DNA from 3 places in the Halomonas sp. MES3-P3E genome. Region 3 is predicted to be linked to each of the others. Evidence: predicted binding sites of a transcription regulator. Region 3 holds the regulator's gene; each other region holds the start of a gene.
What was found. The regulator PhoB, encoded in region 3, activates phosphate uptake and scavenging genes when phosphate is short. The targets are predictions, from matches to a motif close to TGTCATANNNNTGTCANA.
Positions count from the first base shown of each region.

Region 1 (4,292 bases), on a different contig from region 3:
GGCGTTCGGGCTTGCCATGCTAGCCGCGGGCGCACCTGGCAGTTACGTAGTGATGGGCAGTTTGGTCGGCCAGCGGATTAAAAACCCAGCCGTTGTGAGGCGCTTTAATGGGCTAATGGCCGGGCTATTGGTCGCCGTGGCGTTTTCGATCGGGTTTGAGCATGTATGGCTGCCGCTTACCTCTCCTGCTAGTTAGAACGTTAGCTGATTGCTCATAAAAAAAGCGCCCTGAGGGCGCTTTTCATAACGGCTAGCGGTTAGAAGGAGGTCCATTTCTCGGTGTCTTGCTTGCCACCAATCACATGAGTCGGCAAGCTTTTAGTGGCTCGAGGCTGGCTCTCACGCGGATTTGGCGTAGCAGGTAGCGCGCGTTGGTTTTGGCCGGTGGTCGCTCCTCTAAAGAACGACACCTCGTTCAACAACGACTCTGCTTGGCTTTGCAGTGAACGCCCTGCCGCGCTGGACTCTTCCACCAAACTCGCGTTCTGCTGGGTGACACTGTCCATTTGCGAGACAGCGGTATTGACCTGATCAATGCCTTGGGCCTGCTCTCGGCTGGCGGTGGCAATCTCACCCATCAACACCGAAACACGCTTAACGCCATGAACGATACCTTCAAGCGACTTGCCTGCTTGGTTGACCAGGTTCGAGCCGGTATCGACTTGGCCGATACTGTCCTCGACGAGTTTCTTGATGTCTTTCGCGGCATCAGCACTGCGCCCTGCCAGGTTACGTACTTCGTTGGCCACCACCGCAAAGCCACGCCCTTGCTCGCCCGCGCGGGCGGCTTCCACTGAAGCGTTCAGCGCCAGCAGATTCGTCTGGAAGGCGATTTCATCGATCAAGCCGACGATACCGGCAATCTTGCGGCTTGAGGCATTGATACCTTCCATCGCTTTGACGGCTTGACCTGCGATCTCGCCCCCGGCGTTGGCTTGCTGGCTGACTTCGTGCACGAGCTTGTCTGCTTCGGAAGCGTTGTCTGCATTCTGACGCACGGTCGAGGTGATTTCGTCCATCGAGGCCGCGGTCTCTTCGATATTTGAGGCCTGCTCCTGAGTACGGCGGCTGAGATCGTCGGTGCCTAGCACGATTTCATCGGCGGCGACATTCACGGACTCGGCGTTATTACGAACGGACATGACCACCTGCGAGAACTTGGTTTCCATGCTCTTTAACGCCCTGAGCATCACGCCAAACTCGTCCTTGGCTGAAGCGTCGACGTTGTTATCGAGCCTGCCTTCAGCCATGGCATTGGCGAGTGCTTGCGCCTTGCCCAGCGGCGTCATGATGCCGCGAATCAACCACATTGAGAGCAGGATGCCGAAGATGATTGCCGCCACCATAACGCCGATAACGAAGTTGCGCGTCCAAACATAGTCGCTTGCTGACTGCTGGTTATTGGCGGCGGCTTGCGTGCTGTTACGGTCGATGAGGCCCTGAATCGCTGTGAGCACTTTAGGGTATTCAGCACGTAGCGTGGTGGTGGCAATCTCTCTTGCGGCATCATAATCATTGCCGATCATTGCCGCGTTAATCTCGTCGATACCAGCGCGCAAACTGGCGAGAGACACAATGAACTCTTCGGCTATCGCACGCTCCTGATCATCAGAAACACGCTCAGGGAAGTAATCACTCCAGGCGGCGTCGATAATAGCGTCGTTCTCCGCGACCTCTTGTTGCGTCGTGATGGCAGATGCTGGATTCCGATCACGCTGTTCGGCCGTCACTTTTACCCGGTTGCCGAGCAGTGCTTGGTTGACCTTAATAAGACTACCCAAGGTGAGCACGTTCCCCTCATAAGTCCTATTGAGGGCATCGTTGGTTTTGCTGAGACTGGAAAGACCGATAATACCGACGACGATTAACATCAGGATGCACGCGCCTAAACTTACGGCTAGCCGCAGTTTAACGCTTCGATTTAGAAGTAGCATGGGAAGGTCTCGTGAAAGCCCGCAGCGCGCTGCATTGGGTAGGTGGAAGCAATCTCAGTAACCGCATGCGCTCAGGTAAAAGCGCATATTACGAGTAACGTTGATGCATTATCGGCACGCGCAAATAAAAGTTTAATTTTTTTAAATTTATAAATCGCCAATTTCTTATGTCATTACATGCTACCCACCCCTTTGATGGTCATTAACTTATCATCTGCATGACACAGCTTTGTCACCTAGGAGCGCTAACGTTGCATTGTAAGTCACAATAAAGTGAGCTTATACATTGCAGAAGGTGATCCAATGGAGCCTGTTCAATCCTCTGACTTAATGCTCCGCATCGAGAAAATGGGGGTGACATATCCTGGGAATGTTCTCGCACTTCGACCCACCACCGTTGATTTCCACAAAGGCGAGTTTACGGTTCTACTCGGTCTTTCCGGTGCAGGTAAATCTACGTTACTGCGCTCCCTCAACCACTTGGTGCGGCCCAGCACCGGCAAAGTGATCTCGGCCGAACTAGGTGCGCTCGAAACCATTACTACGGTACGCCGCCATCGGTGCAAAACCGCCATGGTTTTCCAGCACCATCAGCTCATTGAACGCCACACTGCGCTCCAGAATGTGCTGACGGGTCGGCTTGCTTACCACAGCACCTGGCGCAGTTTGTTTCCGCTACCCAGGCAGGAACAGGAGCTTGCCCTGCACTGCCTGGATCGCGTAGGCCTGGCTGAGAAGGCGCTTACCAGGGTCGATCAGCTTTCCGGAGGGCAGCAGCAGCGCGTGGGTATTGCTCGTGCCTTGGCGCAGCAGCCCGCCATGATCTTGGCGGACGAGCCAGTGGCCAGCCTTGACCCAGCCACGTCTGAGCGAGTGCTAACGTTACTGCGAGACATATGCCGTGAAGATGGTATTACCGCCATTATTTCACTGCACCAGCTGGAATACGCCCAGCGGTTCGCTGACCGCATTATCGGTTTAGCGAATGCCCAGATCGTTTTCGATGCGGCCCCCTCCCAGCTAAAGCAATGCCACCTTAATGAGATCTACCACGGTGCGAAAGGGACTGCGTCCGAAGCCGCTGACACCCCTGAACCCAACCTTTCATCTACACATCCTTCCCCGATAAAACTGGAGATTGCCCAATGAAACCGCTATTCAGCTTTTTCTTCGCCATCTGTCTTATGATTGGAATTGTGATGCCAGCCATGGCGGCGGACGCTGATCCAAATCCGGATCTGTTAAAAGTCGCGCTACTCCCCGATGAAAATGCCTCCGAACTGATCAAACGCAACCAGCCATTGAAAGACTATCTTGAAAGCACGCTTGGCAAAGAAATTGAGCTAATCGTCACTACAGATTATTCCTCCATGATCGAAGCTATGCGCTTTGGTCGCATCGACCTCGCCTACTTCGGGCCCCTCTCCTATGTGATGGCAAAAAGCAAAAGCGAGATCGAGCCCTTTGCGGCCATGATTGTGGATGGCAAGCCCACCTACCGCTCCATCATCATTGCCAATGTCGATTCCGGCATTGAGTCCTATGCCGATATCGAGGGCATGAAGATGGCTTATGGCGACCGAGCCTCCACTTCAAGCCACCTGATTCCCAAAACCGTGTTGCTTGAATCGGCTGGTTTGGAAGCAGGAGAGGACTATGAAGCCCATTTCGTTGGCTCCCATGATGCCGTGGCGGTGAACGTTGCCAATGGTAATGCAGATGCTGGGGGACTATCGGAAGTAATCTTTGAACATGTGATGGACCGCGGCCTGATAGATCGCAGCAAGGTTAGGGTGTTGGGTCACAGTGGGGAGTATCCGCAGTACCCCTGGGCGATGCGTTCCAACTTGAACCCGGAACTCAAGCAGGAGATACAAGACGCTTTCATTAGCATTGATGATGAAGAAATCCTGAGCAACCTAAAAGCCGAAGGTTTCGCCGTTATCACTGACGCCGATTACGATGTGATCCGGGAAATGGGTAGTCTGCTCGACCTTGACTTCGCCAAGATGTAAGGGGGCATTATGAATCAGACCAAAACGGATCCGCCGGCCCTTTCATCATTCTCTCCTGACGCGGTGCTGGCCGAACACGCGCGCGGCTGGCGGAGTAAGCTCTTCCAAGTGGGCTCGTTACTGGCAGTGGTTCTCCTGGCGAGTTGGTACGTGGACTTGCTGGATTTTCGCACCCTAGCCAACGGGGTTCCTGCCATCGCCACCCTGCTGGGTGAATCGCTACCGCCCGATTTCACCAATGCCAGGGATTGGATGTCTCCGCTGGTCGATACGCTCGCTATGAGCATTGCTGGCACGTCGATAGCGGTCATCGTTTCCGTGCCCCTGGCGTTCCTGGCCGCTC
Region 1 is NZ_PJBT01000022.1:14,244-18,535, forward strand. It holds gene CXF87_RS08345 (LysE family translocator) at 1-196, shown strand, start outside; gene CXF87_RS08350 (methyl-accepting chemotaxis protein) at 258-1,934, opposite strand; gene phnC (phosphonate ABC transporter ATP-binding protein) at 2,238-3,083, shown strand; gene phnD (phosphate/phosphite/phosphonate ABC transporter substrate-binding protein) at 3,080-3,949, shown strand; gene phnE (phosphonate ABC transporter, permease protein PhnE) at 3,959-4,292, shown strand, end outside.
Region 1: a site for PhoB is predicted at 2,154-2,171, ahead of phnC (phosphonate ABC transporter ATP-binding protein). Genes of this name have one in related genera too.

Region 2 (4,292 bases), on a different contig from region 3:
TCAATGGCGAGCGGCGATTTATCGACCAAGTAGTCGAGAACGTCGTTGCCCTGGTTGTAGTGGATGCCCATGCTCTGCTCTTGAATAAAGGCGTTGTGGCTGACTGCATCCAGCTGTAGCGATGCGGCCAGCGTTAACGGACCGAGCGGGCAATGGGGTGCCAGGGCGACATCGTAGGCCGATGCCAGGGCGTTGATCTTTAGCCCCTCGCTGATCCCGCCGCAGTGGGAAATGTCGGGCTGAATAATGTCGATCATGCCGTCGGCCAGTAGGTCGCGGAACTGAAAGCGGGTGTGCAGCCGTTCCCCGGTGGCTAGCGGGTAACCCAGGCCACCGGCAATATCCTTCAGGCAAGGCAAGTGCTCCGGGGCGACCGGCTCTTCCACGAACATCGGGTGAAAAGGCTCCAGCTCGCGCAGCAGTGCTTTGGCCATTGGCCGATGCACACGGCCATGAAAGTCGATCCCAATGCCAACATCCGGGCCCACGGCGTTTCGCGCTTCCGCGACTCGTGCTACTGCTTCATCAATCTTGCGATGGGAGTCGACGATCTGCATCTCGGGGGTGCCGTTCATTTTGAAAGCCGTAAAGCCTTTTTCGACCAGCGCTTTGGCGCCAGCGCCCACGTCGCTTGGTCGATCGCCGCCGGTCCATGCGTACATACGCATTTTGTCGCGCACGGCACCGCCTAACAGCTGGTGAACGGGCACACCCAGGTCGCGACCTTTAAGGTCCCATAGCGCCTGGTCAATACCGGCAATCGCACTCATCAGAATAGGGCCACCGCGGTAGAATCCGGCGCGATACATGATGTTCCAGAGGTGTTCGATTCGGTGCGGGTCCTGGCCGATTAGGTAGTCGGAAAGCTCGTGCACGGCGGCTTCAACGGTTGCGGCGCGGCCTTCAATCACCGGCTCGCCCCAACCGTAGCAGCCTTCGTCAGTCTCGATTTTGAGAAACAGCCAGCGCGGAGGAACTTGCCAGGTCTTGAGCTTGGTAATTTTCATGTCCGGTCATCCTTTTGGATAGGAAATATTTAGTGAGTAATGTTAGCTAACAATGCCAAGGTCAATGGCGGTGCGGCGCAGCACTTCTCTGGCGGCGGTTTCTGCAGCGCTGGCATCGCGATGGCGAATAGCGTCAAGTACTTGACGATGGCGGGCGAGGCTGTCGTCCAAGGTGTCAGTACGGTGTTGAGAGCCATGAATCAACGCCATGATAGATGGGCGCAGTAAATGCCCCATTTGTCGCCAGACTAAATTGTGACTAGCGCGATAGGTGGCATCGTGAAAGGCAACGTCGTATTCCGCATGCTCATCGCGCGCATCAACGCTGCCTGCGGTGTTTTCCATACCCGCAAAGGCGCGCTCCAAGCGTTCGAGGTCTTCAGCTTCAGCGGCCTGGGCGGCGAGCCCGGCGACTACTGGTTCGGCAGAAAAACGAAAGGCGTAAATAGCCCGTACCAGCTGAGGGTCAAGATTGACCAGGCCGGTCATCCACTCGCTCATCAGCGGGTCAAGCAGGTGCCAGTCGCCCATTTCTCGCACCAGCGTGCCCCTACCCGCCGTACGTTCCAGTAGCCCTGCCGCGGAGAGGCTGGTTAGCGCATTGCGCACCTGATTGCGGCTCACCGCAAAGTGTTTGCTGATATCAAGCTCGCGGGGGAAGGTAGCACCCGGCTGCCAATGGCCTGTCAGCAGCGCCTGGGCGAGTAGGCGCGCTAACTGTTCAGCGCCCCCCTGGTGGGGCGGTAGAGCGTCCAGCGTCATGTTTATCTCTTATTTTTTATTGGATGAATCTTAGTCTAGTAAATGTCTGACATTTAAACAAGTCATGCCATAAGAGTCTTTAGATAGCCGGTGACGCCTTACCCAATCAAAAAAGCCCACACCGGTTTGCAACAGATGTGGGCCAGTGACTAACGACTCGTGGGGATGCCGTGGCGTAGCATCCAATTTTGAAAAGTAAGAAATGCCAACTTCAGACTGTCATTACTCCGTCATTTCTCCTCGCTAACGTATCTCAATAACCAATGGAGAACATGATGCGGAAAAAACTATTACTCACAGGTGTCGCGTGTATGACGGCTTTAGCGTCTGCTGCTCAGGCTGAGGTGCTAGGCGGATTGGCGTTTTCTGACACTACGCCCATTGCCCAAAACATGAACGCAGCAGATGAGTTCACAATTGTAGGTGATGACGACTTGATGACTATGGATGCCATCAATGCAGATGGCTCGGTAAGGGCTATTGTTGAAATACCAACGGGTACATCGGCGAAATGGGAAGTCAGTAAAGATGATCCCAAAGCGGTTTATTGGGAATATAAAGACGGTGAGCCGCGCGTGGTGAGTTATCTGGGGTATCCCGGTAATTATGGCGCTATTCCAGGCACGGCTCTGCCAAAAGAGTTGGGCGGTGATGGGGATCCGCTCGACGTGATCGTTTTGGGTCAAGCCGTTCCTCGTGGTGAAATTGTCGACGTGAACGTGATCGGTGTACTGAAAATGCTGGATGGCGGCGAGCAAGATGACAAGCTAATTGCCGTTCTCACCCAGGATTCACCTTTTGCACACATTGAAAGCATGGCGCAGTTGGATAGCGAGTACCCAGGTGTCAGTCAGATCATTGATCTATGGTTTGCCAATTACAAAGGGCCTGATGGCGGGATGGAAGGGCTTGGATTTGACGATGCAGAATCGGCAAGGGCGGTGCTAGAAGCCGCAGCTGAAAACTTCGCAGCGATGCAATAGTATTCAAATCACAGTAATTGACATGCCCAACTAACATTGGTGACCGCTCTGGCGGTCACCAAACTCGCTGATCAAACAAGCCAACCTTACTGGCCAGTGTTAAGTGTTCCGGATCGCCTCGATATCCCTATACGTTGGCAGCGCTGCGTAGGCACCTGGCCGAGTGACCGCGTGGGCACCGCAGTGGCAGGCGGTATCCACTGCGCGACGAAGAAAGTCGGCATCGTTGTGCCAGTTCTCATTGATGCCGTGGGCCGAGAGTTCCGCCAGCAGCCCGCCAATGAAAGCGTCGCCACCCGCGGTGGTATCGACTGCTTCAACCTTGGGTGGTGTGATGCGCTGGTCGATACCGACGCCTTTGAGTACGACATCGTTGGGGCCGTCGGTGATTAAGATAACTTTTACCCCTGCCGCTAGCCGCTCTGAAAGCCACGACTCCGCAGGGTGGTCGGCACGCAAGTAGTCGAGCTCTTCCTGGGAGAGCTTGAGCAGCTCAGCGCCGTCTAGCAGCTGCGTGACTAAGCTGGCATCCGCTTCGCCACCGGGCCATAAATTGTGACGCAGGTTGGCGTCTACGCTGACCAGGCAACCTGCCCGTTTGGCCATGGTGGCCATTGCCAAGGTGACATCGGCAATCTCAGGGTCAGTCAGGCTGTTGCTACACAGGTGTAAAATAGCGGGGTTCTCAAAGACACCGTGGGGTAGGTGCTCAAGACGATAAAGCAGATCAGCCGCGGGTGGGCGATAAAAATCAAAAGTGCGCTCGCCCACGTCATCCCGGGAAACAAACGCCAGCGCTGTGCGGGCTTCTCGGGTAAATACCACGCCGCTGGTGTCGACGCCGTGACTGTTGAGTTCGCGCACGATGAAGTGCCCAAACGTATCGTCGCCCACCATGCCTAGAAACTGGCTGGGTACGCCTAAACGAGCGCAGGCGACCGCCACATTAGCGGGAGCACCACCGGCGTAGGGCGTAAAGGTTTCCTGTGCATCCGTTGCCGCCCCTAGACGGCTGGAGAGCATATCCACCAGTGCTTCCCCAAAGGCGATGATTGGCGTCATCAGTGGCTCCTTAGTGTAATTAACGTAATAGTTGTTTTGTACCGCGTCGTTTTATACAAATAGCCTTATGCCACGCAGTGGCCGCGGGCGGCTTCTAGCAATTCATACCAGGCTTCCCGAGGTAGCGTGGCAGGGCCTTTGAGCATGTCGTTGATTCGCTCAGGTTTAACGCTGCCAATGACCGGTACTGGCGAGTTAGGAAGACTGCGCAGCCATGCCAGCGCTAAAGCACTAGGGGTGCTATCAAGCTCTGTTGCCCACTTATCCAAACATTCGCCAACGGCGCCTTGCATCAACTGCCCACCTGCCAAAGGTGACCACGCCATGGGCGTGTGGCCATCGGCACAGAGGTCATCAAAGCTACCGTCAAACAGCGGCGTTGTGTGGGCAATCGAGAGCTCGATTTGGTTAGCTGATAAGCGGTGATGCATGGCGCCCTGCAAGCGCCGCCACTGGCTGGGCAAATGGTTGGAAATCC
Region 2 is NZ_PJBT01000001.1:81,910-86,201, reverse strand. It holds gene dgoD (galactonate dehydratase) at 1-1,007, opposite strand, end outside; gene CXF87_RS00410 (FadR/GntR family transcriptional regulator) at 1,050-1,769, opposite strand; gene CXF87_RS00405 (inorganic diphosphatase) at 2,081-2,752, shown strand; gene CXF87_RS00400 (carbohydrate kinase family protein) at 2,852-3,814, opposite strand; gene CXF87_RS00395 (aldo/keto reductase) at 3,880-4,292, opposite strand, start outside.
Region 2: a site for PhoB is predicted at 1,987-2,004, ahead of CXF87_RS00405 (inorganic diphosphatase). Genes of this name have one in related genera too.

Region 3 (4,292 bases):
AACCTAAAAAGCATCCTTGCCTTTGTAACATCCTGTCAATCTACCTTTCATCCGTTGAAAGGGCATTCTTTGATATCTAAAAAGATAATTAATGATTAGTCCGCTACTGCTATTTTTTACCGATCCTTTTTACAGATACAAACTCTTCGTCATATCGTCAGTACAATGTTTATCTAACCTATCAATACGTCCTTACCTGTTTTTAATATTGCAGCTAGCATGCCAAAAACTCAACAAAAAAATTAAAACACATGAAATCAACAGCTTAATAAAAAAAATCAAGATAAAGCACTCTGTTAACATCGGAATACCAGGCCTAAAAACTGTATAAAAATGGCACATGAGTAAACTCTTACCAATTTTACATGCCAATATTGCACACTTTTACAGGTATTGTGTGAGAGGTCGCTTAATGAGACCTATACAAGACGTGAAGCGGGAAATGAGCAGCGAAAAAGCGCCCCTTTACCCGGGTGGGATTCAATCTGTAATTGCGCATCGTGGCGTAATAGTACGTGCTTAACGATCGCCAAGCCTAAGCCAGTGCCGCCAGTTGCGGTGCTACGGCCTTTATCGACACGGTAAAAACGTTCGGTTAGTCGGGGAATATGGACGGGATCGATGCCTTCACCATTGTCTTCCACATCAATACAGCCGCCGCCAGTCGCGCTAGATTTCCAACGTAAGGTGATGTGGCTACCTGCTGGCGTATAGCGAACGGCATTGAAGGCGAGGTTAGAGATGGCGCTACGAATTTCCTGTTCACTACCCAGCAGGCGTGCATCGCTTTCAAGCGCGACAGTAATGGTATGGCGCTGATTCGACAGCGCCAGCGCATCATCACAAATGCTTTGTAGCAAAGGCCCTAGCGACAGCGGATGGTGATCTTTCCCACCCTGGTCGATTTCCAACCGGGAGAGCAGCAATAGATCATTGACCAGATTTTGCATTCGCTGCGTCTGTTCCTGCATCTGGTTGATGCTTTTACCCAAACGCGGAGGCAACTGGTCAGCAATATCGCTGTAGGTTTCCAGATAGCCGGAAAGGACGGTTAGCGGCGTGCGCAGCTCGTGAGAGACGTTGGCAACAAAGTCGCGCCGCATCTGTTCCAGGCGGTGCAAGCGCGTGATATCCCGAGCCATTACCAGCCGTTCATCGTCGCCGTACAGGGTAATTTGATACTGCAGGATTCGACGCTCGTCAATCGGCGATGTCAGCGTTAGCGGCTCGCCATACTCTCGCGCGTTAAAGTAGCGGATGAAGCTTGGCTCACGCAGTAGGTTGGTAATGTGCTGACCACGATCATGGGCAGTTTGTAGCCCCAGCATGTTCGTTGCAGCGCTGTTCCACCACTCCAGATCACCGTGGCGGTCGAGCATGACCACACTGTCGCGCATCGCTTCAGACGACTCTTGAATACGGGCCAAGGTAGCGCGCAGCCGACTTTGCGTTATACGCTGGCTTTTCTGATAGCGGTATAAACGATCAAACAATTCACCCCACATACCGTGAGCGGCAGGCGGCTCATCGTGAGGATGTAGGGTTAGCCATAAATAAAGTTTGCGTAGCTGCCGCAAGTGATAAAACAGACATACTGCAAGCCCTGCCGCAAGCCCTAGCCCTGCTGAGCCCAATAACCAGCCTAAGCAAGTACCCAGTGTGGCCAGCCACGCTAGACGCCACAGTTCACGGCTCCATAGGCGCACATTTACACCCGTGCAGAGAAACGGTATCCGGTACCCCGAACCGTTTGAATCAGGTTTTGATGCACATCGCCCAGCGCTTTTCGTAAGCGTCGAATATGCACATCGACCGTACGCTCTTCGACATACACATTACCACCCCATACTTGGTCAAGCAGTTGGCTACGTGTGTAAGCGCGCTCTTGATGGGTCATAAAAAACTGCAGAAGACGATACTCGGTCGGCCCCATTTCCAACGCTTTGCCGTGTGCGCTTACCCGGTGACTTACCGGATCAAGCAGCAGGCCATTAATCTCAATCGGATCTTCAACGCCACGCGGCGTCGCGCGGCGCAGCACTGCTTTTAACCGTGCCACCAATTCGCGGGGCGAAAAGGGCTTGGTGATATAGTCATCGGCACCGGCTTCAAGCCCTTGGATCTTATTATCCTCTTCGCCTTTAGCGGTGAGCATAATAATGGGGATCTCGGCGGTGGCTTCTTCGCGCTTCAACCGCCTAGCCAGTTCAATACCGCTGGTGCCAGGCATCATCCAGTCAAGCAGCAATAAATCAGGTTGGTGGTCAACCACCATGGCATGAGCATCCTGGGCGTTATCTGCTTCGAGCACACGGTAGTCAGCCATTTCCAGCGCTACCGCGATCATCTCGCGAATCGACGATTCATCATCGACAATCAGAACGGTTTTGGCGGTCATACCAGAGCCTCACGGTGTGCAAAAAAGCCAGTTCAAAGAAAACAGTTCAAAGAAAACAGTTCAATGACATGTCAGTGACGATAACACCATGACTTGATGACAGTTACATGACAATGGCAGTTACTAACCCGCCGCAGGCCACCAACTTAGCGCAATACCAGCAAAAATCAGCAGCCCCGACCAGTGATTATTCAGAAACGCCTGGAAACAGGGATCCCGCTCCTGATAACGAATTAAGCGCTGCTGATGCAGGAAAGTTGCCGCCATTGCAGCGAGCCCTAGCCAAAAGAACCCACCTAACCCGACCCGCCAGCCTACCCATGCCAGTAACCCCAGGGTAGCTACCTGGAGTAGGCCGATTATCAGGCGATCCGCGTCGCCAAACAGCACGGCTGTCGATTTAATGCCAATTTTTAAATCATCGTCGCGATCGACCATGGCGTATTGCGTGTCGTACGCCACCGTCCATAGCACGTTTGCACAGAAAAGCAGCCACGCTTCCAACGGCACATGGCCCAGCACGGCGCCAAAGGCCATTGGAATTGCCCATGAGAATGCCGCCCCCAGCACCACCTGGGGAAAGTGGGTATAACGCTTCATGAACGGGTAAATAACTGCCAGAAATACCCCGCCCAACGAGAGCAGCACCGTAAACCAATTAGTCAGTAGCACCAGAATAAACGCTGCGGCCACCAAACCAATAAACAGCAATTGAGCCTCGGTTTCGCTGATTCGACCTGTGGCGAGCGGGCGATGCTTAGTGCGTTTCACATGGCCATCGAAATGGCGATCTGCATAATCGTTCACCACGCAGCCAGCCGCGCGCATGACGTAAACACCGGCCACAAAAATCAGCAGTACATCACGGCCGGGTACCCCTTCAGCGGCAATCCACAGCGCCCAAAGCGTCGGCCACATCAACAGCCACGTGCCAATGGGTCGATCCAAACGCATCAGCTGTATAAAATCTGCCACGCGAGCCCATCCCTTCGGCCGCAACAGTGAACGATCCATGCTTACCTCACGAAAAATAAGATGCAGGCGCTAGCCTAGCGCGATGGCAGATCAAGGTCATCCGCCATCGCACGCAAAAAATACTCCTGCACCAATAACGACAGCCCGCCGTGATAAAACACCGAGCGTCGGCCCCAGGTACAGTCACTTTCGATACCGTTCATACAAGCAAATAAGGGGGGATGGGAGGTGGCCTCAAGCGGCCCGCGAATTAAACCTGGCTGACGAAATAACCAACTGCCTAACGAGCGCTCACCTAACCCTTCCAAACGCTGGCCCTTTAACTGAGTAAGCGGGGCGACGGAGCGCGCCACCACCCACGGTGTATTATCTAAACATAGCGCTACTTCACGCAGCCATGCGTAGCGTTTGGGAGCAATGCCCAACGCCCGTGCCTCATCCTCTCGCGGCCAGCCTACGCCCTGGCGTAGCAGCCGAACGCGAAACTGCTTTTCACCTCCTGCGGCTATTAAACGGGCGGTTAATGAGTCGGTTGAGGCAACCCACTGCCACCAGGAAGTACTCATGGCAGGTCGCGCCGCATCAACGGGGCGCCAGCGCGAAAAGTGAGGAGTTTGCCGAAAAGCTGCAGGCGTCACCAAGTTCTCCAGGGCAATAAACGAGTCGGCTAGTGTAACATGCAGCACTAACAGGCTTTTGTTTCAGCGACTTTTTTGGTGTCTGCATGCCCCCCTCACAACCAGAGCTCTCTTCATCCCACGCTGCGCTGGTCATTATTGGCACGGGAATGGCCGGGATTGGCTTAGCCCGCGCACTGCGCCGTCTCGGTGATCAGCGGTCAATCACGCTGATTAGTGCTGACAGCGGTGACGATTACAGCAAACCGTTACTCTCCACCGGCTTCGCTAAAGGCCTAGCG
Region 3 is NZ_PJBT01000182.1:149,046-153,337, forward strand. It holds gene phoR (phosphate regulon sensor histidine kinase PhoR) at 420-1,706, opposite strand; gene phoB (phosphate regulon transcriptional regulator PhoB) at 1,709-2,398, opposite strand; gene ubiA (4-hydroxybenzoate octaprenyltransferase) at 2,522-3,412, opposite strand; gene CXF87_RS13330 (chorismate--pyruvate lyase family protein) at 3,448-4,059, opposite strand; gene CXF87_RS13335 (NAD(P)/FAD-dependent oxidoreductase) at 4,098-4,292, shown strand, end outside.